2 regions of the Weizmannia sp. CD-2023 genome follow, and region 2 is predicted to be linked to the other one. Evidence: riboswitches for the same ligand, from Rfam matches in the RefSeq annotation. Region 2 holds a riboswitch; the other holds the start of a gene.
The links. Region 2 has a riboswitch for FMN ahead of P9687_RS09875 (ECF transporter S component). Riboswitches for the same ligand answer to the same signal wherever they lie in the genome.
Positions count from the first base shown of each region.

Region 1: linked by a shared signal. The riboswitch ahead of ribD (bifunctional diaminohydroxyphosphoribosylaminopyrimidine deaminase/5-amino-6-(5-phosphoribosylamino)uracil reductase RibD) and the one ahead of P9687_RS09875 (ECF transporter S component) in region 2 are both predicted to bind FMN.

Region 1 covers NZ_JARTJQ010000003.1:31,752-47,521, reverse strand. The annotation lists gene P9687_RS00680 (ParA family protein) at 1-68, shown strand, start outside; gene P9687_RS00675 (ParB/RepB/Spo0J family partition protein) at 61-921, shown strand; gene P9687_RS00670 (DUF554 domain-containing protein) at 958-1,674, shown strand; gene yyaC (spore protease YyaC) at 1,900-2,523, opposite strand; gene P9687_RS00660 (mechanosensitive ion channel family protein) at 2,737-3,648, shown strand; gene P9687_RS00655 (DUF951 domain-containing protein) at 3,638-3,838, shown strand; gene ychF (redox-regulated ATPase YchF) at 3,998-5,098, shown strand; FMN riboswitch at 5,173-5,312, shown strand; gene ribD (bifunctional diaminohydroxyphosphoribosylaminopyrimidine deaminase/5-amino-6-(5-phosphoribosylamino)uracil reductase RibD) at 5,419-6,540, shown strand; gene P9687_RS00640 (riboflavin synthase) at 6,521-7,168, shown strand; gene P9687_RS00635 (bifunctional 3,4-dihydroxy-2-butanone-4-phosphate synthase/GTP cyclohydrolase II) at 7,186-8,379, shown strand; gene ribH (6,7-dimethyl-8-ribityllumazine synthase) at 8,391-8,861, shown strand; gene rpsF (30S ribosomal protein S6) at 9,115-9,402, shown strand; gene ssb (single-stranded DNA-binding protein) at 9,464-9,958, shown strand; gene rpsR (30S ribosomal protein S18) at 10,003-10,242, shown strand; gene P9687_RS00610 (YybS family protein) at 10,399-11,340, shown strand; gene P9687_RS00605 (DHH family phosphoesterase) at 11,376-13,349, shown strand; gene rplI (50S ribosomal protein L9) at 13,346-13,789, shown strand; gene dnaB (replicative DNA helicase) at 14,009-15,364, shown strand; gene P9687_RS00590 (adenylosuccinate synthase) at 15,539-15,770, shown strand, end outside.
Region 2 covers NZ_JARTJQ010000070.1:29,221-44,990, forward strand. The annotation lists gene P9687_RS09865 (ATP-binding protein) at 1-566, shown strand, start outside; gene P9687_RS09870 (peptidoglycan DD-metalloendopeptidase family protein) at 666-1,391, shown strand; FMN riboswitch at 1,462-1,597, shown strand; gene P9687_RS09875 (ECF transporter S component) at 1,745-2,323, shown strand; gene P9687_RS09880 (ferredoxin) at 2,355-2,603, opposite strand; gene P9687_RS09885 (helix-turn-helix domain-containing protein) at 2,869-3,945, shown strand; gene P9687_RS09890 (RecQ family ATP-dependent DNA helicase) at 3,917-5,401, shown strand; gene P9687_RS09895 (CPBP family intramembrane glutamic endopeptidase) at 5,374-5,952, shown strand; gene P9687_RS09900 (hypothetical protein) at 5,977-6,216, shown strand; gene P9687_RS09905 (YpbF family protein) at 6,346-6,792, shown strand; gene P9687_RS09910 (manganese catalase family protein) at 6,857-7,426, opposite strand; gene P9687_RS09915 (spore coat protein CotJB) at 7,450-7,710, opposite strand; gene P9687_RS09920 (spore coat associated protein CotJA) at 7,707-7,934, opposite strand; gene P9687_RS09925 (metallophosphoesterase) at 8,111-8,890, shown strand; gene P9687_RS09930 (adaptor protein MecA) at 8,950-9,495, shown strand; gene P9687_RS09935 (Glu/Leu/Phe/Val family dehydrogenase) at 9,593-10,870, shown strand; gene P9687_RS09940 (YpdA family putative bacillithiol disulfide reductase) at 11,028-12,011, shown strand; gene prsW (glutamic-type intramembrane protease PrsW) at 12,119-12,799, shown strand; gene sleB (spore cortex-lytic enzyme) at 12,911-13,705, shown strand; gene ypeB (germination protein YpeB) at 13,721-15,070, shown strand; gene P9687_RS09960 (flagellar brake protein) at 15,192-15,770, shown strand, end outside.

The DNA.
Region 1 (15,770 bases), on a different contig from region 2:
ACGACCCCAAATCGCGCGGTGCGGAAGTGTATTTAGACTTAGCAAAGGAAGTGGCGGCAAATGGCTAAAGGACTTGGAAAAGGCATTAACGCGTTGTTTGCGAATATGGACGTCGACAAAGAAGATGCCGTGCAGGAAGTCAATATTAAAGAATTGCGCCCGAATCCTTATCAGCCGCGGAAAAATTTTGAACCCGAAGCGCTTAATGAATTAAAAGAATCCATTCTCCAGCATGGCATCCTGCAGCCGCTTATCGTGCGCAAGAGCATTAAAGGATACGAAATCATTGTCGGGGAACGGAGATACAGAGCTGCAAAAGAAGCAAAACTTACAACGGTGCCGGTTGTTGTCCGCAATTTGAACGACCGGCAGATGATGGAATTTGCTGTGCTCGAGAACCTGCAGCGGGAAGATTTAACGCCGATTGAAGAAGCCAATGCGTACCAGTTTTTGCTTGAAAAATTAAATGTTACACAGGAGGAGCTGGCAAAACGGCTCGGAAAAAGCCGGCCCTATATTGCCAATCACCTCCGTATTTTGTCTTTGCCGGTCAGCATCCAGGAAGCCATGTCTAAAGGCAAACTTTCGATGGGGCACGGCCGTACGCTGCTTGGCCTGGAAAAGAAAGAAAAAATGGAAGAAATCGCTGAAAAGGCTATTGCCGAAGGATTAAGTGTCCGCCAGCTGGAAAAGCTTGTCCAGCAGTTGAACCGGAATGTTTCACGTGAAACGAAGAAAGACAAACAGGAAAAAGATATTTTTATCCAGGAACACGAAACGGTTCTGCGCGAAAAGTTTGGGACAACCGTTCATATTAAGCGGACAAAGAAAAAAGGGAAAATTGAAATTGAATTTATGTCCAATGAAGATTTAGAACGGATATTGCAATTGCTGGATGCCGGTTTTGAACAGGAAACGTAAGAATTACAAAGATAAAGACAAAAACGGGTGAAAAAGATGGTATTGCTGGGGACAATTGTAAACGGGCTGAGCATTGTAGCCGGTTCGTTTATCGGAAGGCTGTTAAACCATATTCCGGAGCAAATGAAAGGCACCGTAATGCAGGCGATCGGGCTTGCGGTGATGGTGCTGGGGCTCGGAATGGGGCTGAAAAGTGAACAGTATATTATTGTAATATTGAGCCTTGTGATTGGCGCAGTCATCGGCGAAATGCTGCAGCTTGAAGCTCATTTGAACGGGCTTGGTGCCTGGCTGGAAAAAAAGTTTGGAAACAGCAGCCAGGGCAGTACGGCCGAAGCCTTTGTCACGGCAACGCTCGTTTTTGTGATTGGCGCGATGGCCATTCTCGGAGCATTGGATAGCGGAATCAGGGGCGACCATACGGTGCTGTACACGAAATCTGTTCTGGACGGTTTCACAGCACTGATCTTGTCTTCAACCCTCGGTTTCGGGGTGGTTTTTTCGGTTGTTCCGGTGATCCTGTATGAAGGCGCTATTGCGTTATTTGCCACGCAAATCAACCGGCTTGTCCCCGCACCGGTGCTGCACTCGTTTATTACCGAGATGACGGCAACCGGCGGGATTATGATTTTTGCCATCGGTTTGAATATTGCGGGGCTTGCCAAAATCAGGGTGGCGAATTTATTGCCGGGCATCCTGGTGGTTGCCGTGCTGGTCGGCCTGTTGCATGCTTACCATACGGTTTTCGGATGAATTTTACAAGAATGAATCAACACCTGTTTATCGGTTGAAGTATGAATGTGAACCGGCAGAAACTTACTGAAGTTGCGGATCCTTTCACTGGATCCCGGGGGCTATACAGGTTGCCGGCTTATTCATTCATTTGGTTTCGTTGTCATGATATTTTTGTTTAGAAGTTTGCGTTCACCGGGGGATTTCGGATAAACGGTTTCAAAAATGCTGCTGTTTCCGGATAACTTAAATCAGCTTTTCCTTCGCCTGTCCGCTGTTCATGGAAATCATGGCGTTTTGGTATTGAAGATGCAGATGGGCGCGGCTGATGCCTGCAGCGATCAGTTTTGCCATTTTCAGAACAAGATTTAAACGGGTATTCTGAAGGACGGTAAACTCCATAAAACCGCTGATGTTCACAATGCCTGTAATATGGATGTCGCCAACAGGAGGCAAATCTTTCTTTACACCCGCCCCCGGTTTCACCGGGCCGTCGCCGATTTGGATCATGCCGACGCTCTTCATTTTTCCAAGGCAGGCATCGACGGCAATGATGAAGGGGTCGTGGTGCTTTTGATAAATCCTTTCAATATTTTCTTCCAGGTTTAAAGCATGGACCGGCTTATCCAGCGTTCCGTATACGTTGAAGCAGGCCAGGCCTGTTTCTTCCAGAAAAGTGCCCGTTAAAGGCCCGAGCGAGTCCCCGGTGGAACGGTCGGTGCCGATGCAGACCACCACCAATTCCCGGTTTATGCTTTTCGGAAGTGCTGATAAAATATGGTTGGATATGATTTCTTTTGCCAGAACATCATCATGAAATACCTTGATACGATTGCCGCCGAATTCCAATTGTCCTTTTCTCAGATTCATATCAGCCACTCCCTCTTTGTAATAGTACCAGTATACGGAAAATCAAAAAAATCTATACATTAACATATCTCTTTTTTGATACCCGCAACCGGCAGTTTTACACATGATTCAGCCGCCAATCAAAAAGGTAATTTTTGAAAAGCGGAGCCGGTTGTCGAGCAAGCGCGGTTTTTTTGTTACAATAACGTTAAAAGAAATGAAGGTTGGTGGAATATGGGCCATTTTGAGACATATCTCAAACACCTCACATCCAAGTGGTTAAATGAAAATACATGGATCGGAATCGGGGAGACAGTACTGAAGATGATTGTGGTGCTGCTTGTCGCATCACTGGTCATTAAATTCGGCAAAAAGGCGATCGGCAAAATTTTTGCAGTCCGCGCCAAAGCCCCTCTCCGGTTTTCAGAGCGGCGCGAGGCCACATTGTTGCGGCTGATGGTGAACACATTGACCTATCTCGTCTGGTTTGTTACCATTGTCACGATTTTGTCCATTCTCGGCATCAATGTCCAGGGGCTTCTGGCCGGTGCCGGAATTGTCGGGCTGGCTGTCGGGTTCGGGGCACAAAGCCTTGTAAAAGACGTGATTTCCGGATTCTTTATTATCTTTGAAGACCAGTTTTCGGTCGGCGATACGGTGCAGATCGGGAAATACGAAGGCGTTGTGGAAGAAATCGGGCTCAGGACAACAAAAATCAAAAACTGGACCGGCGAATTATACATCATTCCGAACGGCAATATTTCCGAAGTCACCAATTTGTCCATTCATAACAGCGTCGCCGTTGTGGATGTCCGTATTCCGTACGAAGAGGATATCGACAAAGCGGAAGCGGCCATTCAGGAAATACTGGTGTCATTTGCGGGAGAGCACGAAGAAGTTGTGTCAGAGCCTGAACTGTTGGGCGTCCAGCAGCTCGGCACCACGGATGTTACGCTCAGGGTGGTGGCGGAAACCCTCCCGATGGCACACTGGTATATTGCGAGAGTGTTGAAAAAAGAAATTAAAAAAGCATTGGACGAAAATCGCATCCATGCACCTTATCCTAAAATGGTGACTTATTCCCGTACTGAGAAAGAAGAGACATTAGCCGGCCAATTTCTAAAGGGGGATGAACATGGAAGATAAAAATTTCGGGTTGTATGATATTGTGGAAATGAAAAAGCAGCATCCGTGCGGCACAAACCGCTGGAAAATCATCCGGATGGGGGCGGATATCCGCATTAAATGTGAAGGATGCGGACACAGCGTGCTGCTGCCGCGCAGGGAATTTGTCCGCAAACTGAAAAAAATCCTCGTCAAGCACGAAGAAGCATAGCCCTTTTACGGGTGTCTTTTTTTGGGAGCCGGGGTGCGGTTAAGTAAGGCCGGCAAACGAAAAATGTTAACCGGGCGCATCCAGCGGCACCCTGGGGGTTTTTGATACGGCCGGGAAAAACTTGAAAGATACGAGAATGTTTGAAGGAGTGGACATAAAATGGCGTTAACAGCCGGAATTGTCGGTTTGCCGAATGTCGGAAAATCGACTTTATTTAATGCGATCACAAAAGCTGGGGCCGAATCTGCGAACTATCCGTTTTGTACGATTGACCCGAATGTCGGCATGGTGGAAGTGCCGGACGAACGGCTGGAAAAATTAACAGAACTGTACCATCCGAAAAAAACGGTGCCGACCACTTTTGAATTTACGGATATTGCCGGGATCGTCAAGGGCGCGAGCAAAGGGGAAGGGCTCGGGAACAAGTTTCTTTCCCATATCCGCCAGGTGGACGCAATCTGCCATGTCGTGCGCTGTTTTGAGGACGAGAACATTACACATGTTTCCGGGAAAGTCGATCCGATTGATGATATCGAAACAATTAATCTTGAATTGATCCTGGCCGATCTTGAAACGGTGGACAAGCGTATCGGGCGTGTGGAGAAAATAGCAAAACAGAAGGATAAAGAAGCCGTTGCCGAATACGAAGTGCTGGCCAAATTAAAGGCGGCTTTTGAAGCGGAAAAACCGGCGCGGGCGGTGGAACTGACCGAAGACCAGCAAAAAATCGTCAAAGGGTTCCAGCTTTTAACGAGCAAGCCGGTTTTGTATGTGGCCAATGTCGGTGAAGACGACATTCAGGACCCGTCCGCAAACCCGTATGTCGGGAAGGTGCGCGAATATGCCAAACAAGAAGGCGCGGAAGTGATTGTCATATGTGCCCGCATTGAAGAAGAAATTGCCGAGCTGGATGACGATGAGAAAAAAATGTTTTTAACCGAACTCGGCATCCGGGAATCCGGTCTTGACCAGCTGATTAAAGCTGCTTACAGCCTGCTTGGCCTTGCGACTTATTTTACGGCTGGGGAACCGGAAGTCCGCGCGTGGACATTCAAAAAAGGTATGAAAGCCCCGCAATGCGCAGGCATTATCCATTCCGACTTTGAAAAAGGGTTTATCCGGGCTGAAACGGTGTCGTATGAAGATTTAATCGAATATGGCAGCGTGGCAGCTGCAAGAGAAGCCGGAAAAGTGCGCCTGGAAGGAAAAGACTACGTTGTCCAGGACGGCGATGTCATGCATTTCAGGTTTAATGTATAACAGGACTTTTGGACGAATATTCGAATTGTATTGAAAAAATTCAAATCATCCGTTAAAATAAATATCAGTCGAATATTTTCCTTCGGGGCAGGGTGCAATTCCCGACCGGCGGTGATGAGGAAACTCAAAGCCCGTGACCCGTATTCTCCGGAATGCGGTGGATTTGGTGAAATTCCAAAGCCGACAGTAACAGTCTGGATGGGAGAAGGATCAGGCGTTTATTGGAACGCGTATTTCATTATGCCGTTTTGCCCCGCACATCTTCGTGCGGGTTTTTTGTTTTCACGGGTGTATGTTGGCGGAAATTGAATACAGGAGGCATGAAAGGATTGCAAAAAGAAGATTATATGCAGCTTGCACTCCAATTGGCCGAAAGTGTGGCCGGGCAGACTTCCCCGAATCCCCCGGTTGGAAGTGTCGCCGTGAAAAACGGCACGATCGCCGGGATGGCGGCCCACTTAAAGGCAGGAGAAAAACATGCGGAAAGGCTTGCAGTGGAACAGGCCGGGCCGCTAGCAAAGGGCGCTGAAGTTTTTGTGACGCTGGAGCCGTGTACCCATTACGGAAAGACGCCGCCGTGCGCAGATTTTTTAATTGAAAAAGGCATCAAAAAAGTATATATCGCTGCATTGGACCCCAATCCGCTTGTCGCAGGCAAAGGAATAGAAAAGCTCAGGCAAGCCGGCGTAGAAGTGGAAACCGGGGTATTGAAGGAACAAGCGGAAAGGTTGTACCGCCCTTTTTTCCACTTTATTCAAACGAAAACACCGTTTGTCACTGTCAAAACCGCCATGACGGCAGACGGAAAAATTGCAGCTGAAACCCGTGACAGCAAATGGATCACAAGTGAAGAAGCAAGGCGTGATGCCCGCTGGTTAAGAAGCAGGCATGATGCAATACTTGTCGGCATACAAACCGTTCTCCAAGATAACCCCCTTCTCACCGCACGTTTGCCCCATTCCGGGAAAAATCCTATTCGCATTGTATTAGACACCCATTTGCGCATCCCGCCGGAAGCGAAAGTGCTAAACGGCGATGCGCCAACCATTATTTTTTGCGGAAGCGATGCACCAAAAGAAAAAGAACAATGTCTGAAGCAGCTTAATGCCGAAGTGGCCCGCATGCCGCATGCCCGCCTCTTGATCCGTGACGTGTTAGCGGCGCTCGGAAAAAAAGGCATGATGACTTTACTCGTCGAAGGCGGCGCGGCGGTAAACAGCTCATTTTTAAAAGAAGGCGCAGTGCAGCAGTATATTTTTTACATTGCCCCGAAAGTGGTCGGCGGGCAAAACGCGCCGTCCCCTTTCGGCGGACACGGGTTTGGCAAGGTGGCCGATGCTTTGCCGCTCCGGTTTGAAAAAGTGGAACAGATCGGGCCGGATTTAAAAATTACGGCTGCCGTCCAAAAGGGGGTGCCGGAGCATGTTTACAGGAATTATTGAAGAAACCGGCATATTGAAACGTGTGGAAAGAGGCCCCCGCTCCCTTAAGCTTGCCGTACAGGCCAGGACGGTTCTCCAAGATGTACGGCTTGGCGACAGCATTGCAGTGAACGGTGTTTGCTTAACCGTCACATCCTATACGCCAAATGCATTTACGGCTGATGTCATGCCTGAAACATTTTTCAGCACGGCATTGGCCGGGCTGAACATCGGCAGCAAGGTCAACCTTGAACGGGCAATGGCTGCAGGCGGGCGGTTCGGCGGGCATTTTGTCACAGGGCATGTTGATGGCACGGGCACGGTCTGTTTGAAACAAAGGATGGAAAATGCCGTTTATATCACGATTTCTGTTCCCTCCTCCCTGTCCGCCTTTCTGATCCCAAAAGGCTCGGTTGCACTCGACGGCACCTCCCTGACTGTGTTCGGGGCTGCGGACGGGCAATTAACCGTTTCATTGGTGCCGCATACGCAGCAGCATACGATATTGCCGGAAAAAAAGATTGGCGATGCCGTGAATATTGAATGCGATATTTTGGCCAAGTATATGGCAGGGCTGTTCAGGAACGGAGAACGGGCGGAAAAAGAGAGCGGCATGATGGCGCTCTTAAAAGACCAAGGTTTTATGTAAACAAAGGGGTGAAAAACTTGTTTCATACCATTGAAGAAGCAGTAGAAGACTTAAAGGCCGGAAAAGTCGTGATTGCCGTCGATGATGAAAATAGGGAAAACGAAGGTGATTTTATCGGCCTTGCGGAAAAAGCGACACCGGAAATGATCAATTTGATGGCCAAAGCAGGACGCGGGCTCATCTGTGCACCGATTACGGCGGAAAAAGCACGGCAGCTCGATCTTTACCCGATGGCACGGCAAAATACCGACAGCCATGAAACGGCCTTCACCGTGAGCATTGACCATGCTGCCACCCGGACCGGCATCAGCGCATTTGAACGTGCCAAAACGGTCCGGCACCTGGCAGAAGACGCGGTAAAAGCCGAAGACTTTCACCGGCCGGGGCATATTTTCCCGTTAGTGGCCAAAGCAGGCGGCGTCCTGGAACGGTCCGGCCATACGGAAGCAGCCGTTGACCTGGCAAAACTGGCAGGCGCAAATCCGGCCGGCGTGATATGCGAAATCATGAATGAAGACGGCACGATGGCACGACTCCCTCAACTGGAGGAAATGGCCAAAAAATTTGGCATCAAACTGGTGACGATCCAATCGTTAATCGAGTACAGAAAAAAACATGAGAAACTGATTCAAAAAGAAGCGGAAATCACGCTGCCGACGCGTTACGGCACGTTCCGGGCTGCCGGCTACAAAGATTTGCTGTCAGGGGGAGAACATGTTGCCCTTATAAAAGGGGAAGTCAACAGCGAAGAGCCGGTGCTGGCAAGGATCCATTCCGAATGCCTGACCGGTGATTGCTTCGGTTCCCTCCGTTGCGACTGCGGCCCGCAGCTTGCCCGGAGCCTAGCGCGGATTGAAAAAGAAGGGCGCGGTGTCCTCGTTTATATGCGGCAGGAAGGGCGGGGGATCGGGCTTCTGAATAAATTGAAAGCTTACCGGCTGCAGGAAAAAGGATTGGACACAGTGGAGGCCAACCGACGGCTTGGATTTCCGGCAGATATGCGCGACTACTGCATCGCTGCGCAAATTTTAAAAGATCTCGGGGCAACACAAGTCCGGCTTTTAACAAACAATCCTGATAAAGTGGAGGCATTAACGCGTTACGGTATCCGAATTGCGGAAAGAGTGCCGGTTGAAATCGCACCTGTCCGTGAAAATGAAGGATATTTGCGTACGAAAGCGGAAAAAATGGGGCATTTGCTGCATATATAGGAGGAGATCAAATGGGACAAGTATTTGAAGGCAATCTGGTTGGAACCGGCTTAAAAATCGGCATGGTTGCTGCCCGCTTTAATGAATTCATTACAACAAGGCTTGTAAGCGGGGCAAAGGATGCATTATTAAGGCATGGCGTTAAAGAAGAAGCAATTGATCTTGCCTGGGTACCGGGCGCGTTTGAAATCCCGCTGGCGGCAAAAAAAATGGCAGAAACGGACAAATATGATGCCGTATTGGCACTTGGCGCGGTGATCCGCGGCGCGACCCCGCATTTTGAATATGTAAGTGCAGAAGCGGCAAAAGGAGTCGCCCATGCAAGCCTTTCTACAGAAACACCTGTCATTTTCGGGATTCTGACAACCGACACGATTGAACAGGCGATTGAGCGAGCCGGGACGAAAGCAGGCAATAAAGGCTGGGATGCGGCAGTGAGCGCGATCGAAATGGCGAATGTCATCCGGAAAATAGAAGCATAAATTTGAAAAGGGTGTTATTGCTTTTGATGTAAAAACTTAAGTCCGTTTTATAAAAAAGCCCTTGCGAAAGGAACGTATGTTTGATAAAATAGGGATGTCAGCGATAGCAAAAAGCGGGATGGAGTCTTAAGACAATTGATTTTGCCTGCGGGATATGGTATACTTACGACTTGTGAGTAATGAATGCATGAACCATTGCTCCTTGCCCTTTTGAATAAAAGGGCCGCATAGTCCATAAGGAGGTGACAAACAGATGAGAAAGTACGAAATTATGTACATTATCCGCCCAAATATTGAGGATGAGGCAAAAAAAGCGCTTGTTGAGCGTTTTGACAATGTCCTCAACAACCAGGGTGCGGAAATCATCGAATCGAAAGAGTGGGGAAAACGCCGTCTTGCATACGAGATTCAGGACTTCCGTGATGGTTACTACCATATCATCAACGTGAATGCTGAACCGGTTGCAGTCCAGGAATTTGACCGTCTGGCGAAGATTAATGGTGATATTATCCGCCACATTGTTGTAAGAGAAGAAGAATAATTTTTAACGATAAAACGTTTCACGTGAAACGGATTTTGAATCATGAGAGGGGTTGATTCTGATGTTGAACCGTGTTGTTCTCGTAGGCAGGCTGACAAAAGATCCCGATTTGCGCTATACGCCGAGCGGAGTAGCGGTTGCTACTTTTACCCTGGCTGTAAACCGTACGTTTACAAACCAGCAGGGGGAAAGGGAAGCGGATTTCATCAATTGTGTTGTTTGGAGAAAGCAGGCTGAAAATGTGGCCAACTACTTAAAAAAAGGAAGTCTGGCAGGCGTAGACGGCCGGATTCAGACACGCAACTACGAAGCTCAGGACGGCCGGCGCGTGTATGTCACAGAGGTCGTGGCAGACAGCGTCCAGTTTCTTGAACCGAGAAGTGCGAATCAGGAACGCGGCAGCAGCCAGAATTACGGGAACAACCAAGGGAGTGCTTTCCCGGGGTACAATCAGAATCAAAATCAGTATCAGCGTAATGATTCAAAGCCTGATGAAGATCCGTTCTCAAATGATGGACAACCGATTGACATCTCTGATGATGATCTTCCGTTTTAATGCGGGAAGACCCGTAAAGTTGTGATAAAAAGGAGGGTGAAAAAATGGCAGGTGGACGCAGAGGCGGACGGAAACGCCGGAAAGTATGCTACTTTACAGCGAACCATATTACCCATATCGACTATAAAGATGTGGACTTGCTGAAAAAGTTCATTTCTGAAAGAGGAAAAATTCTTCCTCGTCGTGTAACGGGTACAAGTGCAAAATACCAACGTAAATTGACAACTGCAATCAAACGCGCACGTCAAATGGCGTTGCTTCCTTATGTTGCAGAAGACAAATAAGCAGCGGAAAAAGCAACTGGATTTTTCTTTCAATATATGAATGAAAAAAGACACCCTGTTTTCAGGTTGTCTTTTTTCATTTTATTATCTTTTTGCTTCATGGAATGGTTATGGTAAAATGAGGGGAAATGATGGTTTTTTGAAGGGAGCATGCGTGTGAAAAAAACAAGAATGCTGACAGAAGGGGCGATGCTTGCAGCGGTTTTCGGCGTCATGCTGCTTGTTGCATTGCATGTCCCGGTGATCCGGATAATTGTTCTGGTTTTTCTTCCGCTGCCTTTTATCCTGTTTTGTGCCAAATATCCTTTGCGTTCGATTCTTGTCTTTTGTCTGGTTTGTTTGCTTGTGTCTGCCATTATGGGAACAGTCATGGCAATCCCGATGGCCGTTTTTTTTGGTTGTATTGGATTTGTTATGGGATACGCTATTCAGCTAAAAAAATCAAAATTATTTATATACATAGCTACCAGCCTGGCCTTTTTAGCAGTCACGATCATCGGGCTGTTTGCCGCCCTGAAGTTATTCCATCTGAATATCATCGCGGAAAACTTAAACATCATGCAGCAGTCAATCGAACAGTCGAAATCTCTTGTCAACAGCCTTGGGGAACCACAGGCCTATGAGGACCGGTTTGCGCAAATGGCCGATGTCGCAAGCCAGATGTACTCTGTCTATTTGCCGAGCTTGTTATTGCTTTCTGCCTTTATCGCCGTTTTTGTGCTCATTTCTGTGAACTTTCCAATCGCCAAACGTTTCGGTGTCCCGGTTCCGTCCTTTCAACCTTTCCGCGAAATGCGGCTGCCGGGAAATATCTTATGGTATTTCATTCTGGCAATGGTGGCCAACCTGCTGATGCACGGGGACACGGGCAGCTTCTTTGCAAAAGCGGTTCTGAATCTGATGCTGATTTTCCAAATTCTCATTTTGCTGCAGGGGTACGCTTTTATAAGCTTTGTCAGCCACGAGAAAAAATGGCCAAAAGGGTTACTGGCTTTCGCCGTCATTTTATCAATCATATTCAGCCCGCTGCTTTATCTTGTTATGATATTCGGTATAATGGATTTAGGATTTGATTTCAGGCGGATGATTCAAAAGTGACCCTTTCTTAGTTTCTCAATATAGGAGCTGAAGGTATGCCTTCTTACTACAATAAACGGTTCATGCGCTATCCGTTATACGGCTTAATTGCAGTGTCTCTCATCCTGCTCGGTATTATTTTCTTTTACCACTGGTGGATAACGGCAGCCGGCATTGTTGTGCTCGGGGCGTTATCCTACTGCGCATTTTACGTGGAACAACGGTCGAGCGAAGAAATCGAACGCTATATCTCCAATCTTTCCTACCGGGTCAAACGCGTCGGTGAAGAAGCGCTGATGGAAATGCCGATCGGGATCATGCTGTACAATGAAGATTACATCATTGAATGGACAAACCCGTTTATGGCCTCCTGCTTTAATGAAGACACACTTGTCGGGCGTTCCCTTTATGATGTAGCGGAAGTGCTCGTACCGCTGATTAAGCAGGAAATGCATTCCGAGACGATTAGTCTGAATGAAAGGAAGTACAGGGTTGTCCTGAAACTGGAAGAGCGGCTGCTTTATTTTTTCGACATTACGGAACAGGCCGAAGTCGAGCAGTTGTATGAAGATGAACGGACCGTGATCGCCATTATTTATTTGGACAACTATGATGAAGTGACACAAGGCATGGACGACCAGTCTGTCAGCAGCCTGAACAGTCTCGTGACTTCGATTTTAAACAAATGGACAATGGAGTTCGGCCTGTTTTTTAAACGAATTTCGTCTGATAAATTTATTGCGGTATTTAATGAACGGATTTTGCATGAATTGGAAGACAATAAATTCTCGATTCTTGATGAAGTCAGGGAGGCCACAGCGAAGCAAAACGTGGCGCTGACTTTGAGCATCGGGGTTGGCGCAGGTGTCCCGTCCCTCCCCGAACTTGGGGAGCTTGCCCAATCGAGTCTCGACATTGCCCTCGGGCGCGGTGGTGACCAGGTTGCCATCCGGCAGGCGAACGGAAAAGTGAAATTTTACGGTGGCAAAACAAATCCGGTTGAAAAGCGGACAAGGGTCCGGGCCCGCGTGATTTCCCATGCGCTGCGGGAACTCATGATGGAAAGAGACAAAGTGATGATCATGGGCCACAAATTTCCGGATATGGATGCCATCGGAGCGGCTGTCGGCATCCGGAAAGTGGCGGAAATCAACCAAAAAGACGGCTATATTATTTTAAATCCGAGTGAAACGGACACAAGTGTCAAGCGGCTGCTTGGGGAAATAAAACAGTATCCGGATTTGTATGCCCGCTTCATTACACCGGATGAGGCGCTTGAAATGGCGACGGATGACACATTGCTTGTTGTCGTTGATACGCACAAGCCTTCCCTTGTCATCGATGAACGAATCGTCAGGCGGATTGAAAATGTCGTTGTCATTGACCATCACCGCCGCGGGGAAGACTTTATTAAAAACCCGCTGCTTGTCTATATGGAACCGTACGCCTCTTCGACATCCGAACTTGTAACCGAATTGATGGAATACCAACCGAAAAACGGCAAAATCAATATGCTTGAAGCAACTGCCCTGCTTGCTGGTATAATAGTGGATACAAAAAGTTTTACATTGCGGACAGGCTCACGGACGTTTGATGCAGCATCCTATCTTCGTGCCCAGGGTGCCGATACGGTGCTTGTACAAAAATTTTTAAAAGAAGATTTGCGTTCGTATATCCAGCGCGCCAAGCTTGTGGAAACCGTTAAATTTCCGCTAAACGGCATCGCGGTGGCAAAAGGGAAAAATGAAACCATTTATTCCCCTGTTTTAATGGCGCAGGCTGCCGATACGATTTTAATGATGAACGGCGTCGATGCTTCTTTTGTCATCGGACGGCGCAGCGAGAATGAAGTGGGGATCAGCGCAAGGTCGCTTGGAAGCGTCAATGTGCAAATCATTATGGAAACGCTGGATGGCGGCGGGCACCTTTCCAATGCAGCCACCCAGATGAAAAATATAACGGTTGATGAGGCAGAAGAAAAGCTCATTCAAGTGATAGAAGAGTATATGGAAGGGAGTCAGCAATCATGAAGGTCATATTCCTGAAAGACGTAAAAGGCAAAGGAAAAAAAGGAGACATTAAAAATGTGGCGGATGGTTATGCCCACAATTATTTGTTCAAAAACGGGGCGGCAATAGAAGCGACGCCTGCCAATCTGAAAAGCATGGAAGCCCAAAAACGGAAAGAAGAAAAACTGGCGCAGGAAGAACTGGAAGAAGCCAAAAAATTAAAAGAGAAACTTGAGAACATAACGGTTGAAATCAAAGCCAAATCGGGCCAGGACGGGCGACTGTTCGGCTCGGTTACAAGCAAACAAATCTCTGAACAACTGAAAAAAAGCTTCCAGATTCAGGTGGATAAAAGAAAAATAGAGCTGCCGGATGCGATCCGCACTTTGGGTTACACGAAAGTGCCGGTCAGATTACATCATAACGTAACGGCAGTGCTCAATGTCCACGTTTCCGAATAGAAACGTATTTTACCAGCTTTCTTTTTGTTTTCCGCGTGTTAAAATAATAGTACGTGCAGAAAAATGTGATCCATTTTATCGTGATCACATTTTTTCTATTTGGAATAAGTGTGCGGTTCTCTTACGGCAAACGGGTTACCGGTTAAACTGCCATTCTCCCCGGCATGCTTATGTTTGGTGCCGGAACTGGATGATTTAGGATAAAATGGAGGATTCAAAATGAATGAATTGCAAGACCGCATTCCCCCCCAAAATATTGAGGCGGAACAGGCAGTGCTTGGTGCCATTTTTTTGGAGCCTTCTGCATTTATAACAGCTTCGGAAATTTTGACGGCAGAGGATTTTTACCGGAATGCCCATCAAAAAATTTTCCAGGTGTTTGCGAAGCTGAATGATGCCGGCAAGGCAGTCGATCTTGTAACAGTGGCGGAAGAATTATCAGCCACCCGGCAGCTTGAAGATGCAGGCGGCCTCTCTTATTTGAGCGAACTGGCCGCAAGCGTTCCGACAGCGGCCAATATCGCTTACTATGCCGGAATTGTAGCTGAGAAAGCTTTGCTCAGGCGCCTGATTCGGACTGCCACCCATATTGCCCAGGAAGGCTATACGCGGGAAGACGATGTCGATGAACTGCTTGATGAAGCCGAACGCAGCATTATGGAAGTGGCCCAGCGCAAAAATGCCGGCGATTTTAAACATATCAAAGATGTCCTTGTCAGCACATATGATAACATCGAAATGCTCCATAACCGGAAAGGCGACGTCACCGGGATACCGACAGGGTTTTACGAGCTTGACCGGATGACAGCCGGTTTCCAGCGCAATGATTTGATTATTGTGGCGGCGCGCCCGTCTGTCGGGAAAACGGCATTTGCCCTCAATATCGCGCAAAACGTCGGCACGAAGACAGAGGAAAATGTGGCGATCTTTAGCCTTGAAATGGGCGCTGAACAACTTGTCATGCGGATGCTGTGCGCGGAAGGCAATATCGATGCCCAGCGGCTCCGGACCGGGGCGCTGACAGACGAAGACTGGCGGAAACTGACGATGGCAATGGGAAGCCTCTCTAATTCCGGCATTTATATTGATGATACCCCTGGAGTAAGGGTAACGGAAATCCGCTCGAAATGCCGGCGCCTGAAACAAGAGCACGGGCTTGGCATGGTGGTCATCGACTATTTGCAGCTGATTCAAGGAAGCGCCCGTTCCCGGGAAAACCGGCAGCAGGAAGTTTCTGAGATTTCAAGATCGCTGAAGGCGCTGGCGCGTGAACTTGAAGTGCCGGTCATTGCCCTTTCCCAGCTTTCCCGGGGCGTCGAACAACGGCAGGATAAGCGCCCGATGATGAGCGATATTCGTGAATCGGGAAGCATTGAACAAGATGCTGATATCGTGGCTTTTCTGTACAGGGAAGACTATTATGAACAGGACACGGAGAATAAAAACATCATTGAAATCATTATTGCGAAGCAGCGGAACGGCCCGGTCGGCACCGTCCAGCTCGCTTTTATAAAAGAGTACAATAAATTTGTGAACCTGGAACGGCGGTTTGACGATGCGCCTGTTCCGGCATAGCAAGTATCGATATGAAGCTTTTCCTTTTCGGGGAAAGGCTTTTTTTGTGCGTTTTACGAATAAAAATGCTGAAAAAATATATAAATGTTCGGATTTACATTGACTGTTGGCGGTTTAAGCTGGTAAAATGATGGATGGAAATCATGATTTGTAAAATATGCGGAGGTGCACTCAATGTCGTCAGTTGTCGTGGTAGGTACACAATGGGGGGACGAAGGAAAGGGAAAAATTACCGACTTCCTCTCTGAAAATGCGGAAGTGGTGTCCCGCTATCAGGGCGGGAATAACGCGGGCCATACCATCCGTTTTAATGGGGAAACGTATAAACTACATTTGATTCCGTCGGGGATTTTTTATAAAGACAAAATTTGTGTTATCGGAAACGGTGTCGTCGTCGATCCAAAGG
Region 2 (15,770 bases):
AAGAATTTGCCAAAATCATTTACGATGAAACGCTCAGGATCGGCCGGCTTGTCAATGAGCTGCTCGATCTGGCAAGAATGGAAGCAGGGCATTTTTCGTTTAGAATGGAGCCGGTCTCATTCAACAGTTTCATCGAAAGAGTGACACATAAATTTAACGGCATCGCGAAAGAAAAAGGAATCGACCTCGTTTGCGAGACTTCGGACAGCGATCTCACCCTTGAAATCGATGCCGACAGGATTGAACAGGTGCTGACGAATTTAATTGATAACGCCCTCCGGCATACTTCCCCGAACGGTTACGTCAAAGTAAAAGAGGAAGAAGCACCCGGCGGCGTATATGTACACGTCGAAGACAACGGATCCGGTATTCCGGATGAAGATTTGCCGTTTGTATTTGAACGCTTTTACAAAGCGGATAAAGCAAGGACGCGCGGCAAATCGGGAACAGGGCTGGGCCTTGCGATTGCCAAAAACATTGTCGAAGGGCATGGTGGCCGGATCTTTGTCAAAAGCAAATTAGGGGAAGGGACCACCTTTTCATTTTTCCTTCCAAAAAAAGGCTGACCTCTGCGCCGGGTCTGCCTTTTTTTGTATATTTTCCCGTTTTTTGCGCATCTTAGAAGATGGCTTTGCTTGAAACGGAATTGAAAAAATGAAAATGGGGTGGATCAATTGCCGGCATACATCAAAATATGCCTTTTCGTTTCATTGACAGCTGCATGCCTGGGGTTTGCCTGTTCGGCAAATGACGTAGCCGCATCCGGGTCGGTTATCCATGAAGCGACAAAAGACTGGATTTTTCCGGCGGCAGGGACGATCTCCGACACATTTAACACAAGATACGGCACACATAAAGGGCTTGATATTGCCGGAAGATACCGCGCAAAAGTATTCAGCGCCCAAGAAGGTACCGTTATCCGTTCCTATCTGTCCGCATCCTACGGCCATGTTGTTTTTATCCGCCATCCGTCCGGTTATGAAACGGTTTACGCCCATCTTGCCGGAAGGGCAGTGAGAGCGGGGCAGCATGTTGAAAAAGGAAAGGTGGTCGGCTATATGGGTTCGACCGGCCATTCAACTGGTATCCATCTTCATTTTGAAGTGCATAACGGGCCATGGACGCCGGATAAGAAAAACGCCATTGACCCGTTTTTGATCTTCGGACCAGGCGCGCCGGGCCAGACGGTTTCCGCCAAGACCCATGATCCTTACGGGGTTTTTGCTGCTTCCACCGTCCCTCAGCCTGCAGCTTACACTGTGAAAAAAGGCGACACGCTCTGGAACATTGCCCTCCATTTTCATACGAGCGTGGGAAGGCTGAAAAGCTGGAACAAATTGCGGTCGGACCGGATTATGGCCGGCCAGGTGCTGAAAATAAAAAATGAATGAAAGTGATGCGGAATGCTTCACAAAATGGCAGCCGGCATGTATAATAAGCTTGTAATCAAAATTTCATACGATTTATCTTCGGGGCTGGGTGAGATTCCCGACCGGCGGTGATAAGGCAGTTGCCTTTCAGTCCGCGAGCCGGATTTCCGGCAGGATTTGGTGAAATTCCAAAACCGACAGTATAGTCTGGATGGGAGAAGATAAGGGTTGCCAGTGTTTAATGACGTATTAAACGCTTATTTGGACTCGCCTATTACAAAGCCCCCGACATTTTGTCAGGGGCTTTTCATTTTGGTCCGCGGCACCTTTCTTCCTTTGATGATAAATCGGTCACAAGGAGAGAGGAAGTTTAAATGAAGAAATGGGATGTAAAGCAATTCGTTGCGGTCGCGTTGCTCAGTGCTCTGGCTTTTATGCTGATGTTTATTAAATTTCCGGTTCCGCCTTTTCCATCGTTTTTAACAGTGGACTTCAGCGACATTCCGGTATTGGTGGCAGCCCTTCTTTACGGGCCGATGGCTTCTGTTGTAGCGGAACTAATCAAAAATATCCTGAATTATTTATCACTCGGCAGTGAAGCAGGGGTACCGATCGGGAATGTGGCAAACTTTTTTGCAGGGATGCTGTTCGTCCTGCCGACATATCTCATTTACAAACGGATGCGGACAAAAAAAGGCATGACTGTAGGTCTAGTCACTGGCACGGTATCCATGTCGGTATGTATGAGCATTTTAAATTATTTCGTCATTTTACCGGCTTACCTGTACTTCATGAACTTTTCGGTCGGGAATGTAAAAGCGTATATTGTGGCGGGCGTGCTGCCTTTTAATCTTGTGAAAGGCCTCATCGTGACGGCTTTGTTTATGCTCATGTTTACAAAAATGAAAAATTGGATTGACAAAGCATCCGCCATTGGGGGGAAAAGAATATGAAAAAAAGCAGGCTCAAACGGCCTGCTTTTTTTCATTCGTATTTTAACGGATCGCCATCAAAAGGCTTGTCGGAAACTTTAATCGATTCTGTCGGGCATCCTTCAAAGGCATCCATCAGGTCATCTTCCAATATTTCCGGGACTTCCGCAGTGCCTTTATTATCATCCAAAATCACAAAAGAAAGCCCTTCATCGTCATAGTCGAAAATATCAGGAGCGCTGGCGGAACAAGCGCCGCAAGCGATGCATGTATCTTTGTCCACGATTGTAAACTTTGCCATTTTGATTCCTCCTCGTTGTTCAATCATGGCAGAAAAGAAAAACGGGCAGCCTCGTCATGTGCACGAAGGCATGCCGGTGTTTCTCCTTCATTTTAAAACTCTTTTTTTCTTATTTCAATAGCGGGCTGGCGGAGTTCGTGAAACCTGTCGAATCAATGAAAAAAATGGTAAACAAATCGCCGGTTTCCATGTTAAAATAGAACCAACCCCCGATTTTTCCTTGCACTTCCCCCTTTTTTCAGCTAAAGAACAGGAGAGGATTCAGATGCCTTTTTTACAGGCTGTATTGCTGGATTGCTTCAGCAACCTGAATGGAGAACGCACCCCTTATGCTGTTTTTCATCTATTAAACGGCAAAAAATCAGCACAGACGATCCAGGATTCCCATTTTTTCAAGATTGGCAGGCTCTTTCAAACGTTTCCATTTATTTCCCGTGAGGCTTTCACACGCGAAGTAGAGGCCCTATTAAAAGCCGGGTTGCTGCAAAAAAGCGGCCCGGATGCCTGCGTGGTCACAGAAAAAGGTGCTGCCCTGCTTTTGGCAACCGGCAGGATGGAAGAACGGTTTCCTTACCTGGACGGCTTGAAATACCAGGATTCGGCAAATCTGTTTTGGAAAAGGTTGAATCTCATTACCCAGGCCGTATCCAACTTAGTGTATGGAAATAAAGTATATTATCCGGTTCAAAGGGACCCGGCTCTTCAGGCTTGGGCAAAAAACTGGCTGAAACAGCATGCAAAAAGCAGGATTGCGTTAGCGGAGCATTTGTACCGTGAATTTTACCGTCTGTTTTCCGGCAGCCCGCCGGAAAAGCCTGAAATTTTTGTCCTTCGGTTGACGGGTGCGGGCCGGATCGGATATACGATCACGCAGGCTGCCTCCGCCCTGCACCTTGATCCTGTAGAGTACTGGTACCGGTTTTTGCATTTGCTTCATTTTATCGTCCGGCGCATCCTCGGAGATCCTGAAACATTCCGGTATTTATACCAAATGCTTCACGATGTGCAAAAGGCCTTGCCACTGACCCGGTCTGCCGCGGTGACATTTGGCTTCTTGAAGCAAGGGAAAACGATTGCGGAAATCAGCACGCTGAGAGGGTTAAAACAAAGCACGATTGAAGACCATTTGATTGAAATCGCGTTAACGGTCCCGGATTTTCCGCTGAACCGGTATGTGCCAAAGGATGAAGAACAAAAGATCATCCGGGCAGCCGCTGATTTAAATACAAAGAAATTAAAACCGATTAAAGAAAAAGTAGGGGACATCCCGTATTTCCATATTCGCCTTGTATTGGCAGAAAGGATGGGCCGCAGTGGATCTTTTAAGCTTTTTGAAAAGTAAGTTCGGGTTCAGCGCATTCCGGCCAGGGCAGGAAGAAGTCATCCGTTCACTGCTGGACGGTAAAGATACACTGGCGATGCTTGCGACCGGTACCGGAAAATCTTTATGCTACCAGTTGCCTGCCTATTTGCTGGACGGATCCTGCATCATTGTTTCTCCGCTTTTATCGCTCATGCAGGACCAGACAGAGCAGATGAAAATGCGCGGCGAAAAAAGTGTGGTTGCGTTAAATTCGTTTTTAACCGGTCCGGAGCGGGAAGCGGCCCTTGCGCATCTGGGCGCTTTCAAATTCATCTTTGTCTCGCCGGAGATGCTGCACAACCGCCATGTCCTCGGAAAATTAAAAACCATCCGGACTGCGCTCTTTGCAGTCGATGAAGCGCATTGTATTTCCCAGTGGGGTCATGATTTCAGGCCGGAATACTTAAACCTTGGCGAAGTCCGGAAACAATTGGGCACACCGCTTACCCTAGCTCTGACCGCCACAGCAACAGAACAGGTGAGGGACGATATTTGCAAGTATCTTGGCTTAAAAGACCCAAACCGGTTTATTTATTCTGTCAACAGGCCCAATATCGCCATTAAAATAGACCGGATTCCTTCATACCGCGAAAAAGAGGAAAAACTAGTTGCCTATGCGAAAAACTTGCAGAAGCCCGGCATCATCTATTTTTCAAGCAAAAAGGCGGCTGAGGAAATGGCGGCGCGGTTAAGGCAGGAGGGGATCGCCGAAGCGGCCGCCTATCACAGCGGCATTGACCAGGAGCAAAGAATTTTGATCCAGCAGCAGTTTATTTACGGACAGATCAAGATCATTTGTGCGACAAGCGCGTTTGGCATGGGGGTGGACAAAGCAGATATCCGCTTTGTCATCCATTTTCACCTGCCGTTGCAGATGGAAGCCTATCTGCAGGAAATCGGCAGAGCCGGGCGGGACGGGCTTCCGAGCATTGCCGTCCTTTTGTATACGGAAGGGGATGAACGGCTCCCGCTTCAGCTGATCGAGGCTGAGCTTCCGACTGATGCACAATTGGCCGCTTTCAGCAGATGGAAAGGAGATTTGAAGGAAGCCGGGGCGGCGCTTGGATGCACGGAACCGCAACTCCGGTTTCTGCTGCACCACAGAGTGCTTAACCTGCCGGAAGAAGCATGGACCCGGGAGGTTGCAGCCATCCGGAACGAGCGGATGGCGTACAAGCGCCGGAAGTTAAAGGAAATGGTGCAGATGGTCCGGTCTTCGTCATGCCGCCGCTCGGAAATTTTACGGTATTTCGGTGAACCGCCCGCTGCTGGCAATGAAGCGTGCTGTGACATTTGCGGCCTTGAAACAGCCTTATATGAAAGCAATCAAAAAAGCGGGGGCACCCTCGAAACCGTTCCTGCATGGGAATTGCTTTTGCAGGACCTATTCAGAAAAGGGGAACAAAAATGGCACGAAGAAAACAGGCGGATTTGATCAAGGAACTCACAGACCGGGAACTTACTTTTCACTTAATTTTGACACAGCTGATTCTCCTGTTTGCTGCCGCTTTGCTCGGATTTCTGTTATTTCCGGATGGCAAAGCATTTTTTCAGCACTTTCGTATGTCATTTGCGAAATGTGCATACGGTTTATTAAACGGAGTTGCTGTCGTTTTTGCGGATACTTTGCTCATGAAATGGCTCCCGAAAGCGTATTATGATGACGGGGGCGTGAATGAGCGGATTTTTAAAACCCGTTCGGTTCCGTCTATTATTGCTTTAACGGCGCTGATCGCGGTGGCGGAAGAGCTCTTGTTTCGGGGCGCCATCCAGACGCATTTTGGATTGCCGGCAGCAAGCCTTATTTTTGCACTCATGCATATCCGGTATTTTGGCCACTGGTATTTAATCGCGAATGTGCTGCTTTTGAGTTTTTGGATTGGTGCCGTTTATGTGCTTTCTCATGAAAATCTTCCGGCGGTCATCATCATGCATTTTACAATCGATTGTTTACTAGGTATCCGCATCAAAAAACAGGGGATTTAGTCCGGATGTGGGGAAGGGGAAGCCATGTCAGACGAAAAATATATCATTGAAATGGAAAAACGGCGGCAAAAGCTTGAACCGGCCGGCAAAGCAAAGGAAAAAACGGAGAAACAAACGGCGGCGGCCGTTTCGCGGGCAGAAAAGCGGAAAAGTACCGAAAAGGAATCCCGCTCCCGGTTGCCGCTTGTGAACCTATTGGCTGTCATTTTTATTTTAGTGCCAATTGCCGTTTACATCTGTTATACGTTTTTGTTTTTCAGATAGATGCCCATCCCGCGATAAATGGCGCCCCAAAAAGAGGAGAATCTGCCGGCGAAATTTCAGGACAGGGCAGCTGCCTGCTTGTCATGGATCTGTCCCTTGCCGCATATAGTAGAGTGAGGGGGGATCAGTATGGAGCCGTCCATCACCGGGCTAAAAGGGACAGATGCGGCGACAAAGCAGATGCTGCAAAGTGCTGTCAAACGCAAAAAAAAATTTGACCGCCTGCGGAAGCGGCATCTTGTTTTTCTTTGGACAAGCATGCTCTACACATGCGCATGGGCCTACTATGTTTACAGGTCTTTTGAAAATGCCGGTTCCGTGTTCTCCGTTTTCTCCGGTATTTCTGAAAGCCCGTTTCACCTGTTTTTCCTGCTTTTGGCCGCTGCGCTTTGGGGCATGAGCAAAATCTTGTTTGACAAGCGGGAAAAGGCTGAAAAAGAATTTCATGCGCTCCGCTGCGAAATTATTGATAAAAGCAAAGATTTATGGAAAGGGGAAAGCTGGAAGGATCGCCACCTTGTATTCGAAATGATGCAAAAAGAGTTTGATATTAATTTATACCACGAGAACAAGTAGCCATTCACCGGAACAGGTACGGAGACTAAAAGCCGCCGAAAAAAAGAAGATGCCCCGGCATCTTCTAAAAAATTTTTTTTCTGTCTCTTTCTTCCATTAAAATTTGCGCGGCTTCGCGGAACCGCTGCGAGTGGATAATCTCCCGCTCCCTTAAAAAGCGGAGCCCGTCATTTAGGTCGGGGTCGTCACTTAAATTGATGATCCATTGATACGTAGCCCGCGCTTTTTCTTCGGCGGCAATGTCTTCATAGATGTCGGCAATCGGGTCCCCTTTTGCCTGGATATAGGTGGCTGTCCATGGGGCCCCTGCGGCATTATGGTAATGCAGTGCCTTATCATGGTCAACATAATGCGCGTCAAGGCCGGCAGCAATCAATTGGTCCGGCGTGGCATCTTTTGTTAATTTTAAGACCATCGTCGCAATCATCTCAAGATGGGCCAGTTCTTCCGTACCGATATCATTTAAAAGCCCCATCACTTTATCCGGGATGGTGTAGCGCTGGTTCAAATACCGGAGCGCTGCCGCAAGCTCTCCGTCCGCTCCGCCGTATTGTTCGATTAAAAGTTTCGCAAGTCTCGGGTTACAGCTTGAGACCCGGACGGGATATTGCAATTTTTTCTCATAGATCCACATGAACGTTTTCCCCCTTTATTTGCTTATACCTGCCATGGCCACGGCGGCTCTTTCCACTGGAAAGGCGTTGGCGAATAGCTGTGCCCGAAGTTTGTCAGCGGCCCGAACTGTTTTTCAAATGCTCTTTTGACTTTTTTCCTGGCATGGACAAAAGTGTTATACTGTTCGATCGCTGCCTGATCATCGGGATGGGTATCCAAATAAAGGTTCAGCTCCACAATTGCAAAATCAAGGGCCTGCAGTTCTTCAAGCCTTGTGTAATACTCTTTTGGCAGCTGCTTCAATCGGTTTCCTCCTTTGCCCGTTCATAAGGGCTGTAATACGGGTCATAAAGCGGCCTCCAAAGCGTCCCGCGCCTTAACGCTTCCTGCGGTGCAAATTGCGGAAGGTTCGGGGGCTGAAACCCTAAATACAAATTCGGCGGGGTGGAGTAAACTTTTTCGGTTATCGGCGGGCAGGGGTCAAACGGTCCGATAAAGGGATGATACGTTTTATAATGGTTTTTCATCTCAGTCCTCCTGACATTTAAAAGTCTTTTTCATTTTATGTGCGGTTCTCTCCCGCTATGTCAAAAACAATGCCGGAATGCTTTCTATCTGCCATGATTAAGATATAATACGGATAGGGATTGCAGAAAATTTCGTTTGTGCCGGCCAGCACCCGGCGGAACAGGAGCACTCGTGTATGTTTGCATTTTTATCGATTGCCTTTTTGCTTGGCATTGTTTTATTGATGTATATGCATTATGAAGCATCGTTAAATCGGCTCATCCGGCACCGGTTTTTGCTTGATGAGTATCCGGCCGGAGAGGAGCCGTGCACTTTTTTCTTTATTTCTGATATCCACCGGCGCAAAATTGATCCCAGGCTGGTCGAAGAGGCAACAGGAGAAGCACGATTTGCAATAATCGGGGGAGATTTGCTGGAAAAGGGGGTTCCGCTTTCCAGAACAGAGGAAAATTTGCGGTTGCTGAAAAAAATTGGCCCGGTATTTTTTGTGTGGGGAAATAATGATTATGAAGCGGACGGCGAAGCGCTCGCGACCGTTTTTGCCAGAACCGGCGTCCGCACGCTGCGCAACGCGGCGGATTTTGTATATGTAAACGGGAAAAAACGAATTGCGCTGATCGGCGTGGATGATTTGACGACGGAAAACGAAAATCTCGATGAAGCACTTCAATCGGTGCAGCCGGACGATCTCCGGATTTTAATCAGCCATAACCCGAAAATGATCCACCAGCTTCATGAATGGGACAATATCGATGTGATGCTGAGCGGCCATACGCACGGCGGGCAGATTCGTATTCTCGGCCTTAGCCGTTACAGGCGCGGCGGGGTGAGAAAAGTGCGCAATGTCATCCACCTCATAAGCAACGGTTACGGCACGACACTTGTTCCACTCAGGCTTTGTGCAAAACCGGAAGCCCATTTAATTACGATCGAAAGCAGCAGGCGGCCATCATGAACCATCTTTCCCCTTCCGCATACGATAAGGTAAGATCCGTATGCAGGGGGCGGAAATCAATGAAGCTGGAACGGATTTCATCCAATAAAATTAAATACTCCATTACGTTTGAAGAGTTATCGGAACGCGGTATTATGGAAAACGATCTCGACTCGCCCATTTGGAATCATTTATTTGAAGAAATGCTGGAGTTGGCGGATCAGGCTTACCATGTCGGCGAAAGCGATATGCTGACCATTGAAATCTATTCATTTAATGTCCAGGAATTGGTGTTTATTCTGACAGTGGGCGAAGCGGACGACGCGGATCCGGGCGAATGGGCGGATCCGGAAACGCTGGAACAGGAAGAAGCCTACTTTTTTCCATCGATTGAGGAAGTGATTGCGCTTGCGGGCTTTTTAAACCAGATCGGCCGGATTTCCGCGTGCAGCCTTTATATATTCGAAGACCAGTATTATTTGCTGCAAAAACCGGGAACACAAAATGCGCCGCTTATTCTTGAATACGGCGAGCGCGCCCGGATTTCCCCGTTTATGGTCCGGGAATACGGGATCGCGGTGTTTGAGGAAAATGCGCTTGCGGAACTCCTGAAGCATTTCCCGTAACCGTCCGCCATGTTTTTTCAGGTTTTCATCTGCTGGGGAAAGTTGTATACTAAATTTGATAGCAGATATTTCTTTCGTATCTAGGAGGTTTGCGATAATGGCAGCCGAAAAGGGCGCAGATCATCAAACAATGGAAGCAAGTCGAGATGTGCTGAAATCGACACAGACAATTATTCACGAAGCTCTTGAAAAGCTTGGATACCCTGAAGAAGTATACGAACTTTTAAAAGAGCCGGTCCGTATGTTAACGGTTAAAATTCCCGTCAGAATGGATGATGGTACGGTTAAGATTTTTACGGGGTATCGCGCGCAGCACAATGATGCTGTCGGCCCGACCAAAGGAGGCGTCCGGTTTCACCCGGATGTGACGGAAAATGAAGTGAAAGCCTTATCTATCTGGATGACGCTGAAATGCGGCATTGTGAATCTGCCGTATGGGGGAGGAAAAGGTGGCATTATCTGCGATCCGCGGAAAATGTCTTTCCGCGAGCTTGAGAATTTGAGCCGCGGCTATGTCCGGGCGATCAGCCAGATTGTCGGCCCAACGAAAGACATTCCGGCACCGGACGTGTTTACAAATTCGCAAATTATGGCCTGGATGATGGATGAGTATAGCCGGATTGACGAATTCAATTCGCCGGGCTTTATCACAGGAAAACCGCTTGTGCTTGGTGGTTCGCGCGGCCGCGAATCCGCTACGGCCAAAGGGGTAACCATCTGCATCCGTGAAGCGGCCAGAAAAAAAGGGATTGATTTAAAAGGCGCCAGGGTTGTCATTCAGGGGTTCGGCAATGCCGGAAGTTTCCTTGCAAAATTTATGCATGATGCGGGCGCAAAAGTGATCGGCATATCCGACGCATACGGCGCGCTGCATGATCCGGAAGGCCTCGATATTGACTATTTGCTCGACCGCCGCGACAGTTTCGGGACGGTTACAACCCTGTTTAAAAATACGATTACGAACAAGGAATTGCTTGAACTGGATTGCGATATTCTCGTTCCGGCCGCCATTGAAAACCAAATTACAGAAGAAAACGCCCATAATATCCGGGCGAAAATCGTGGTGGAAGCAGCAAACGGTCCGACAACGCTTGAAGCAACCGAAATTTTAACCAACCGCGGCATTCTGCTCGTTCCGGATGTGCTCGCATCTGCAGGGGGCGTCACAGTTTCGTATTTTGAATGGGTACAAAATAACCAGGGGTATTACTGGACGGAGGAAGAAGTGGAAGAAAAGCTTGAAAAAGTGCTTGTCCAGGCGTTTAATACGGTCTACAATACTTCCCGCTCACGCCGGGTGAACATGCGGCTTGCCGCTTATATGATCGGTGTGAGAAGAGTGGCGGAAGCTTCGCGGTTCAGAGGCTGGATTTAGAGTTTCCGAAAGCCGGCTCCAGCTGGGCAGCAAACGGGGCTTTACAGGTTCAGAAGAAGGAAAGGCTGAAATCTCCTGTCGTGTTCACGGTGGGAGATTTTTAAATAAACGGATGAAAACGAAAAGGCAGATACGAAAAAAGGATGAGTGGACAAACATGCGAAAAGAAGATTGTATTATTATCGGCGGCGGCCCTTGCGGATTGGCTGCTGCAATCAGCCTGCAGGAAATCGGGAAACATCCGCTTATACTGGAAAAAGGAAATGTCGTCAATGCGATTTACCGGTATCCGACGCACCAGACTTTTTTCAGTTCAAGCGACCGGCTTGCAATTGGTGATGTGCCGTTTATTACCGAAAATTTAAAGCCGAAACGCAACCAAGCGCTTACATACTACCGTGAAGTGGCGAAACTGAAGGCCCTTCGCATCCACCGGTTTGAAGAAGCGCTCCGTGTCGAAAAGAAACGCGGAACCTTTTCCATTACGACGACAAAAGGCCAATATGAGACGCCTTATGTGGTCGTCGCAACCGGCTATTACGACAATCCGAACAGGCTGGATGTTCCGGGGGAAGATTTAAACAAAGTGTACCATTATTTTAAAGAAGCCCATCCGTTTTTTGACACCGATGTTTGTGTGATCGGCGGAAAAAACTCGGCTGTGGACGCTGCCATTGAGCTTCACAAGGCGGGTGCCCGTGTGACCGTGCTGTACCGCGGCGATCATTATTCCGAAAGCATTAAACCGTGGATATTGCCTGAATTTGATTCGCTTATCCGCCACGGGAAAGTGAAAATGGAATTTCAGGCGCACGTAAAAGAAATTAAAGAACAGAGCGTTGTATACGAAGCAGGCGGAGAAGTGAAAGAGATCCGGAATGATTTTGTATTTGCGATGGTCGGTTATCATCCGGATCATACGTTTTTGCGGAAAATGGGAGTGGACGTTGACCCGGAAACAGGCCGCCCGCATTACAACGAAGAGACAATGGAAACGAATGTTGAAGGGATTTTTATTGCGGGCGTGCTTGCTGCCGGAAACAATGCCAATGAGATTTTTATTGAAAACGGACGTTTCCATGGCGGTGTAATTGCCACAGCGATCAAAAACCGGGAGGCTCTCTTGCAAAAAGGAAATTAAAGGGTTTTTTCGGGGGGCAGTATTTCTTTTCCGGCTTTTTCATGTTACGATGAAAACAAATGACTTGGCACGGATCATTTGAGTTTTGCAAAAAGCGAGGTTTCGATATGCTTGTCCTTTTGTCAGCCGGCATCGCCCCCGGACTTGCCCTGCTATGCTATTTTTATTTGCGGGACCAGTTTGAGCCAGAGCCGATACTTGTTGTTGCAAAAGCGTTTTTATACGGTGCGCTTGTCACGCTGCCGGTTATGTTTTTGCAGTTTATCCTCGAACGGGAGCATCTCTTTTCGGGCAGCATCTGGCATGCTTTCCTCCATTCCGCTTTGCCGGAGGAACTTTGCAAGTGGCTGTGTTTGGCCGCTATTGTGTTTTTTAACCGGGAATTTGATGAACCTTTTGACGGCATCGTTTACGGCGTCAGCGTCTCGCTCGGATTTGCCACGCTCGAAAATATTTTATCGCTTTTTTCGGGCGGCGTTGACCTGGCGTTCGGGCGTGCGCTTCTTCCTGTATCAAGCCATGCCATTTTCGGTGTCATGATGGGCTTTTATATGGGAAAATCCAGATTCTCCCCGCGCAAAAAGTGCTGGTTCCTTTTTTCTTTTATGGTGCCGGTGATCCTGCACGGTTTTTACGACTGGATCATGCTCACCCAGCAAAAATGGCTGTATTTTATGGTACCGTTTATGCTCGGGCTTTGGTGGCTCGGCCTGAAAAAAGCAAAGCAGGCGCACAGCCTTTCTGCCAAACATTTTGCGCAGGATGCGGCAGGGACACAACAATTATGATAATGGGCAAAACAACCGGATCAATCGCCGGTTGTTTTTTTATGTCTTGCATAAAATTGCCGCCTTCTCCAGAAACTACGGATAATGCTTAAAGTTTTTGGGGGGTGCGGTATGATTGGAAAAAATCGCTTAAAATACATGTTGCTGCTTTGTGCCGTATTGGCCTTGTTTTCTTTTGGCACAAGCGGGACGGCCCGGGCGTTTTCGAATCAGGTGATTCAAAAAGGAGCGGTCGGGGATGATGTGATTGAACTGCAGGCGAGGCTGCAGTACATCGGTTACTATAAAGGAACGATTGACGGGGTGTTTGGTTACAGCACTTACTGGGCTTTAAGAAATTTCCAGAAGGCATACGGAATGCCTGTTGACGGCCTCGCCGGCCCGGGCGTCAAAGCGAAACTCGTCAAAGCGTCAAAATACGATGCGGCATACGTAAAGTCCATGGTTGCAAGCGGGAAAAAATTCACGTATTACGGCGGCACAAAAAAGCAGGCACCGAAAACGGCAGCCAAAAAACCCGTCCAAACCGCTACCAATGTGCCGAACGGATTTTCGCAAAACGATATTCGCCTTTTGTCGCAAGCGGTTTACGGGGAGGCGCGCGGCGAACCGTATGAAGGGCAGGTGGCCGTGGCGGCTGTTATTTTAAACCGTATTGACAGCCCGTCTTTTCCAAACACCATCTCGGGGGTGATTTTCGAACCGGGTGCGTTTACCTGTGTTTCCGACGGGCAGATCTGGCTTGCGCCGAATGATACGGCAAAAAAAGCCGTCCTCGATGCGATCAATGGCTGGGATCCGTCCGGTAATGCGCTGTATTATTTTAATCCGGCGACCGCAACAAGCAAGTGGATCTGGTCAAGGCCGCAAATCAAACGAATCGGCAAACATATTTTTTGTAAATAAGAGGGGGAAATGAATATGCTGAAACGGGCAATGATTGTTGTGCTTGCCCTCGGGCTTTGCGGGACTGCTGCCTGGGCATATAAAGAGCACCGTGAAAAAGAGGCGGTCTTGTTAAATGCAGAAAGCACGTATCAAAGGGCTTTTCATGACCTTGCATACAGAATGGACCTTTTGCATGATGAAATCGGAAACACCCTCGCCATGAACTCACGCAAGTCCCTTTCACCGGCACTGGCTGAAGTATGGCGCCTGACATCAGAAGCGCATGCGGATGTCGGCCAACTTCCGTTATCGCTTCTGCCTTTTCATAAAACGGAAGAATTTCTGACTAATATCGGGAATTTCAGCTACCGGACGGCGGTGCGCGATTTGGATAAAGAACCTCTATCCGATAAAGAGTATGCTTCACTGAAAAAACTGTACGGCCAGAGCGCGGATATCCAGGACCAGCTCCGGGGCGTGCAAAATAATGTTTTAAAGCACAATCTCCGCTGGATGGACGTGGAACGCGCCCTTGCCCAAGGAAAAGAAACGAAGGATAACACGATCATCGACGGCTTTAAGACGGTCGAAAGGACGGTCAAAGGCTATGACAATGCCGATTTGAACAGCCCGTCTTTTACGAGTTTCCAAAACCGCGATGACCATTATGAGCACCTGGAAGGAAAAATGATCAGCAAAAAACAGGCGGTCGCCACTGTAAAACAATACGCCGGACTCAAAACGGCCCGCCAGGCGGAAGCCAAACCGAATCAAAAAGGCGCCCGTTTTTCTTTTTACACCGTCCGTATAAAAGACAAAAACGGCAATGAAACAACCGCAGATGTGACGCGGAAAGGGGGATACCCGGTCTGGTTTTTCAACAAGCGTCCGGTGGGAAAGCAAAAAATCAGTTTAAACGAGGCCCAAAAGAAAGCGGCGGATTTTTTAAACCGGCACCATTTTGAGAAAATGGACATGTTTGAAAGCACACAATATGACAACGTCGGTGTTTTTTCTTTCGCTGCGAAACAGGGGAATGTCCGCATTTATCCGGAAACGGTCAAATTAAAAGTGGCGCTTGACAACGGCCAGGTGATCGGGTTTGTAGCGGATGATTTTCTGAAAAGCCATCAAAAAAGGGATATTCCAAAGCCCGCCATCAGCGAAAAAGAAGCAAGGTCCCGTGTGAATCCGAAGCTTGACATTATGGAAAGCCGCCTTGCGATCATGACCGGCGACATGAACCGGGAAGTGCTTTGTTATGAATTTCTCGGCGTGTTGCATGATGAAACGTACCGGATTTATATCAACGCGGAAAACGGCAACGAAGAAAAAGTGGAAAAGCTGAAAAACACGGAAAGAGCATACGGCAAGTCCATATGAGCATTGCCCGGCGTACAGCCGGGCCTTTTGGCAAAAAATGAAATGAAACGCGAAAAAAGAATACAAAACTGCCCAGCCTGTGTCATAATAAGATTGGAATCTATAAAAGGGGTTTGGGAAGATGTTAAAAGTCGGGCTGGAACTCACACTGGAAGATAAAGATACAGGTAAAAGATATAGATGTAAAATTGCGGATATAAAAGAGGATAAAATTTATATTGATTACCCGATCGACATGGAAACAAACCGGACCGTATTTTTGCTGCTCGGCCAGGGGCTGCTCGTTGATTTCGTTTCGGACGGCCAGATTCCTTACCGGTTTTCATCAAAAGTAACCGGCAGGGAACTCGGCAATATCCCGATGCTCATTTTATCCGCTCCTGATCCGGAAGATGTGCGCAAAATCCAGCGACGGCAGTATGTCAGGGTAGACGCCGCACTCGATATTGCCCTCACCTTTCCGGAATCCAATTTGAAAACAACGGCAGTTACAAAAGACATCAGTTCGGGCGGCTGTGCGGTCTATTTGCCTGATGATATCCGCCCAAGGGAGCATGAAACAGGAAAAGCGCTTCTTGTCCTGCCGCTAAAAGAAGGTTACCAATACTTACAGCTGCATTTTTCCGTCGTTAGGCTGTTTGAAACCGGCGGAAAAACAGGGGCCTCGCTCCAGTTTAAAAATACAAGCGCGAAAGAGAGG